DNA from 2 places in the Aerococcus viridans genome. Region 1 is predicted to be linked to the other one. Evidence: riboswitches for the same ligand, from Rfam matches in the RefSeq annotation. Region 1 holds a riboswitch; the other holds the start of a gene.
The links. A riboswitch is a leader RNA that binds a small molecule or an ion and turns the genes downstream of it on or off. The one in region 1 is predicted to bind S-adenosylmethionine.
Positions count from the first base shown of each region.

Region 2: another riboswitch for S-adenosylmethionine. It lies ahead of AWM76_RS08965 (hypothetical protein); the one in region 1 lies ahead of metK (methionine adenosyltransferase).

Region 1 covers NZ_CP014164.1:264,462-267,884, reverse strand. Annotated here, with positions in the region: gene AWM76_RS01240 (RNA-guided endonuclease TnpB family protein) at 1-702, opposite strand, end outside; SMK box riboswitch at 1,071-1,159, shown strand; gene metK (methionine adenosyltransferase) at 1,157-2,332, shown strand; gene AWM76_RS01230 (HAD-IC family P-type ATPase) at 2,429-3,423, opposite strand, start outside.
Region 2 covers NZ_CP014164.1:1,891,610-1,895,032, forward strand. Annotated here, with positions in the region: gene AWM76_RS08955 (O-acetylhomoserine aminocarboxypropyltransferase/cysteine synthase family protein) at 1-401, opposite strand, end outside; T-box leader at 461-711, opposite strand; gene AWM76_RS08960 (Rossmann-fold NAD(P)-binding domain-containing protein) at 953-1,273, shown strand; gene AWM76_RS08965 (hypothetical protein) at 1,547-1,861, opposite strand; SAM riboswitch class I at 1,933-2,030, opposite strand; partial or broken gene AWM76_RS08970 (RNA-guided endonuclease InsQ/TnpB family protein) at 2,337-2,603, opposite strand; gene AWM76_RS08975 (nitroreductase family protein) at 2,680-3,339, opposite strand.

The DNA of each region.
Region 1 (3,423 bases):
CTTCATCAAGCTTTTACCCGAATAGAAGGGAGTATGAGTTGTATCATCCGCAATAGTTAGTATCTGTCTTAAACCACGGTCAATGCCTACAATCCGTTGAATATTAGTTTCATCTGGGCTGTCTATCTCTTTACTTGCGGACACGTGTAAGAACCACTTACCCTTACGACAGCGTAATTCAGCTTGACCGAACTTGTAAGCATTCTGGCTAAATTGTTGAAGATAAGCGATATGTTGCTTATCACAAGACACTTTAATTCGTCCTTGATTGGTCGTCAGTGAATAGGTATTGTTTTGGTGATAAGCGTAGTTACGATTACGTACGAACACAGCGACTGGTTGCTTAAACCCTAGGGGTTTCGTTAAATGGTAAAGGTCTTTATATAGCGTATGATATTTACCTGTATGGATATCTTTATAACGCTTAGGTTTTTGTTTAAACTGTGTTTTCACGGTCTTATATCTCGCGATTACCGTACGCATCACGGACTGGGCCATTTGCGATTGCAGCCCAAAATCCTGACGTATCTGATGATACAAGGCGTTGTGCAAAGTCGTTTGACCTAATTCAAAGTCATGGTCAAAGATATATGTCGAAACAAAATTACAAGCGTTTAAAAACTGTTGTTGGGTTTCTTCGAACTTTTCAATATCACTAGCACTTGGGTATAATTGCACTTTAATCGTTTTCGTTAACTGCATCTTATCACCTCTTTTCTCTTAAAATACATTATACTATCTATTTAGAGAAAACATAAACGATAACCTAGTAAAATCAACAAAAAGAGGGGCTGGGACAAAAGGTCTCTCAAAAAAATACACTCCCAAAACTATGAACTTTTTTGTTCAGTAGTGGGAGTGTATTTTTCTATATCTTTATAAAAATAAACGAAAGTGGGACTACTTTTTTCGCAAAAGTAGTTTTGTCCCAGCCTCTTGTAAATGAAACTATAGTAAGGCAATTAATGCAGGGTTATCTTAATCTTAAAAATAGTCTATAAAAACTTATCAGAAAATTGAAAATACCGCCATTTTCCCGTTACTATTCCCTTCATATCATGTATAATGGGGGACGTTACAATAAATTCTTCCCGATAGGGTTTGCTTAGGCAAAAATTCCTTGTAACCATAAAATTTATATTTTGGGGGAAACAACATGAATAAACGACTATTTACTTCTGAATCAGTCACAGAAGGACATCCAGATAAGGTTGCTGACCAAATTTCTGATGCCATTCTTGACGCGATTCTTGCACAAGACCCACAAGCTCGTGTCGCTTGCGAAACTGCCGTCAATACAGGACTTGTCCTAGTATTCGGTGAGGTCACAACTAGCGCATATGTGGATATCCAAAAAATCGTTCGCGACACCGTCCGTGAAATTGGTTACCGTGACGGCAAATTCGGCTTCGACGCTGACTCCATCGCCGTATTGGTCTCACTAGACGAACAATCACCCGACATCGCACAAGGTGTTGACGATGCCATTGAAACTCGGGAAAAGGGCGAAGTGGACAACAAGTTGATCGGTGCTGGAGACCAAGGGATTATGTTCGGTTACGCAACAGACGAAACACCAGAGTTAATGCCAATGCCCATTGCATTAAGTCACCGCCTATCTCGCCGACTAGCTGAAGTCCGTAAAAGTGGTGAATTAAACTACTTAGGTCCAGACGGTAAGACACAAGTAACGATGGAATACGATGACAACAACCAACCACAACGTATTGATACCATCGTCATTTCAACACAACATACTGAAGGTATTGAATTAGACCAAATCCGCCAAGACGTGATTAAACACGTTGTTGAGCCAACTATGCCAGAAAACTGGTTAGATGAAAACACACGTTACTTCATCAACCCAACTGGTAAGTTTGTATCTGGTGGTCCAGAAGCCGATTCAGGTTTAACTGGTCGTAAAATTATCGTCGACACTTACGGTGGGTCTGCTCACCACGGTGGTGGGGCCTTCTCAGGTAAAGACGCCACTAAAGTTGACCGGTCTGCTTCATACGCGGCTCGCTATATTGCTAAAAACTTGGTTGCAGCTGGCTTAGCGCGTAAAGTTGAGATCCAATTAGCCTATGCTATTGGGGTTGCAGAACCTGTATCTATTGGGATTGACACATTCGGTACAAGTGATGTATCTGAAATTGATTTAGTTGCTTTAGTTCGCGATAACTTTGACTTAACACCAAATGGTATTATCGACATGTTATCTCTTCGTCAACCAATCTTCAGCAAGACTGCTACTTACGGCCACTTTGGTCGTGATGACCAAGACTTTACTTGGGAAAAAACAGATAAGGTCGACATCTTGAAGAAATAACACAAACAAACCCCAGTAAGGCGGCTCATCGAGGCTACTTACTGGGGTTTTCTGTGTCTATTTGTTGTGAGCTTTACATGCAAAGATGCGGTTGATTTAAAAATTCATCCGTGTGAAAAATGCTTTGAAACGATCTTGATAGCGGTTGACCATTTTCCAAAAGGCAAAAGCGAGAGCCAACAAGGCGAGACTGATTAGGGTTTCGTTAGCAGTCATGGGTTGGATGGTCAGAATATCTGAAAAATGCGGCAAGACCAGTGCGACGGCAAGCATGGCAAAGGTTGCGGTTGATGCGAGAAAGAGACGCAACTTGTTAAACGGGAGGCAGGACTGCCATACCGCAAATAAAGAGACGCCGGTCAACATGACATAGTCAAAGGTCCGAGCGGTTTCAAAGTCGATTATGCCCAGTTTCACCATGACTAAGGAGGCGAAAATGGCTACAGACACCGTTAAGGCTGAAGGTAGCGCAGCGGCAAGGGATTTGGGTAGGAACCGCTCTTTAACTTGCTGGTTATTAGGTTCAAATGACGTGAAGAAGGCAGGATAGCCCTCGATAAAGGCATCAATCATGGTAATTTGTAAGGGAATAAATGGAAACGGGAAATTCAAGGCAATACAAATTAGGGTCACGATTAAAGAATATAGGGTTTTGATAAAGAATACGCTTGATGACCGAGTGATGTTGTTGACCACACGGCGGCCTTCAGAAATGACCGCTGGTAAGTCACCAAAGTCTGAATTGACCAGAATCAAATCGGCCATTTGACGGGTTGCCCCGTCCCCTTCAGCCATAGTGATGGATAAGTCAGCTTGTGACAAGGCTAAAATATCATTGACCCCGTCACCTGTCATCCCAACAATATGGTCTTCGTCTTGAAATTCAGCTACCAAAAGTTTCTTTTGTTGAGGTGAGACCCGGCCGAAAACATTGTATTGGTGTGCTGCTGCTCTTACATCCGCTTCAGCTTGAATTTGACTCATATCAATCGCTTGGGCGTCGCCTGCGAGTCCTGCGTTCTTAGCAACTCTGGCAACGGTTTGCGGGTTGTCACCTGAAATAATTTTGATGTCCACACCCTCATTTTGGA
Region 2 (3,423 bases), 570 kb from region 1:
CTCGTATCTACTATCGTCACATCGATACCGAAGTCCTTGAATGTATGTTCAAATAAGTTGTGACTTCCCCCATATAGGTTAGCTGTCGCTACAATATGGTCTCCTGCTTTAGCTAAAACTTGAATAGCATAAGTAATAGCGGCCATACCCGAAGCGACAGCCAAACCAGCTGAACCACCTTCTAAAGCAGCCACTCTACCTTCAAAGACACCCTGAGTAGGATTCGTGATTCGCGTATAAATATTGCCACCTTCTGCTAAGGCAAAACGATTAGCGCCTTGCGCTACATCATCAAAAACATAAGCTGTTGTTTGGTGTAGAGGGACAGCGCGTGACCCTGTTTCATCAATCGTTTGGGCAGCATGAATGGCTTGTGTCTCAATTTTATAGTCTTTTGTCATAATAAATTCCTCCCGATTTTGTCATTTTTTCATCAAAAAAGCTTCCATCCCTTGCTTATGCAAAGGATGAAAGCTACTTCATGGTACCACCTTAATTTAGTATATTATCGCTAATATAAACTCACAGAGTACGTTAAAAAATCGTCGCACTCTTTCCCTGTAACGGAGGTTTCCGAATAATCCTCACCTATTTTTGGCTTAAACTATTATGCTCCAAGACCATTTTCTTCTAATCTCCTTGACCTACTTCCACCACACATAGGCTCTCTCAGCAAGTGTCATAAAATACTTATCTCATCATCGCGTATTGCATATATCAATTTAGATATATAATAATGTCATTTTGATGATAAGTCAACCTTTTATATTTAATTGTTTTTTCATCTTAAAGCTTTTGTTCAGCATCATTCACTATATTAATAAATATAAAGCGCATAACTTTTTAAATATTCGTTTTATACCATCATCAACAGAATTTTTGCTTATAGGTAGTCTCTTCGAAACTTATACTCACGCATTCAATTACGGCTGATACTTAGTCTAGCTCTGTTATGATATTACTAACACCTTCGAGTCTAAAGGATAAACGGATTGTTTCAGGTTTAATGCCACCTTCACCTGGTTCTTCTTCAGTTAGTTGGCTAAGTGTCACTGAATCCGGTAAAGAAATTGCCCCTCTAGAAACTAACGACGAAGCATTCGTTAAAAATCTAACTGACAATCAATTACCAAAACCAGTAGCAGGCTTCTTCCTAGCGATTCAAGGAGACATCAAAAATGGTGTATTGGATGTACAATCAGATGACTTTGAAAAGGTATTAGGCAAGCCTTTAACACCGCTTGTGGACGCCTTTAAAGAATTACTTCAATAATTTCATATCATTCAATAAGACAGCTTTTTATCCTAAAAATCTAAAGAGCCCCTACTAGTTAGCCTTAGCGGCGACTAGTAGGGGCTCTTTTTGAATATGAATACCTTCAAATCGAAAAATCGTTTCTGTTTACCTGAATTTTGGCATCAAGTCAAAGATCCAACCACAAATAGGGACAGCCTTTTATTAAGCACCCATCTATCATATATATTGTCTTGTGGTTAATCTACGTCATCATTTAATCAACTACTAAAAGCGTAGTTTTTCTTTTGACTACCGTATTGCTTTATAGTCCACATCTGTATAGGAAAAATTAGTAATCAAATTGACTAATTGATCGTAAGTTTCAGGGCTTATTGCCTCCTTAAATCCATCATAATCGTTGACATGGACTTTTCCTATACAACACATACAAACTCTAGCAATATGTGCACCTGAACAAGGCTCATTGCGACAGATCACAGCAATATGATCATGTTCTTTAGGATCCCCTTTCTTACTTCTGTAGAAACGAAAATACGGCATAAAACCTAAGGCACTAATCCCACCTACAAATTCACTAAAACTCACGCATTCATCATTAAACATTCAACACACTCCTAGTTATTTTATTCAATAAAAAAAGCACAACGCGACTCGTCGTGCCAATAACTTGGTTAGACTCATCTATCTCTTTCGAGTTGGAATTAGCACCTTGCCAAAGGTAGGTTGCTGAAGCTTCATAGGGCCAAATCCCTCCACTTGCTCTGAATAAGTTGTGTTCTTTAATTGTATGCGTATTTTACCAAATGTATGGATAGATTTCAAATCGTGATGAAATTCGACATTTAAATTAAGATAAGCAAATTTTTATGCGACTTATTTAGACATTCAATTATGAAGTAAAAATGATGATACTGTTACGCGACGCTAGTTCGACGTTTCAAAACTGTCATCATTCATTTGACATATGGCATATCCTAGCTATCTTCCACATGATGAACTACAACGCCATTAAAATCGCGTGTTTCTAGGAACACTCATGATTTGTTCCACTTATTTCAAAGCAAAACAGCGGTCTAAGCTATTTAACTAAGGCCTGTTCCAGGCCAATATTTAATATATTTTTAGCTGCGTTGATATCTCTATCGTGATGCATATTACACTTCGTACAAGTCCAATGACGTATATTTAACGCTTTTTTACCGCTATCATACCCGCAATTAGAACATTTTTGGGTTGTCTTGTACGGATTAATAGCCACAAATGTCTTATCGTACATTTCGCACTTTGCCTCTAGGATTGTTCTAAACATCCGCCAGGATTGGCCAGCGATTGAACGGGCTATATGAATTATTCAGGAATTGACTATTTGAATTAAAAAACCATTAGAAGCACTCTCTCCTGCTTCTAATGGTCTCAAATTTTTATGCTAGAAAGTTAATTTTAGAATTCACATCATAACGTGTTGATTCAGTTGGTTCTTCGCCTGGTTTACCAATTGAAATTGCCATGATAGGCACGAAACGCTCATTATCAAGGTTTAAAGTTGCAACTAAGTCTTTTGAATTATAGCCTGCCCATGCATTCGCTTCATATCCGTGTGCTCTAGCAACCAATAATAATTGCATTGCTAACATTGAACTGTCTAAGGTAGCATCTTTAATTAAAAAGTCGCGATCAGCTTTCTCATACATTGGTAAAAATGAATTGAAGATGGCGTCTAATTTTTCTTTGGTAATTCTGCCCTCTTCATACACTTTGGTCCAAACTTCGCGATAAACTTTATGTGAGTGAGTATCGCCTAATATAAAGATTGTAACTGGTGCTGTTTCTAATTGGGGATAGTTAAACGGCATCGTGACTGCTTTGACTTTGTTACGAGCTTCTTCATTATCAACGACGACAAAGTGCCATGATTGTAAGTTACATGCGGATGGGGTAATTGTCGCTTCATCTAACATTTCGACGATTTCATCACGACTGATATTTTGACTAGGGTCAAATCGACGGTATGAACGACGATTGAATACGATATCTTTATAGTCATTATTAACATAATCTTTTGCTAAAAATTTCTCTCTCATGAAAACACTCTCCTTTTCTTATAAATTAATTTTATCGCAAAGCTGGTGGATTTACAATGAATTTGTGAAAAGTTTAACAATTTG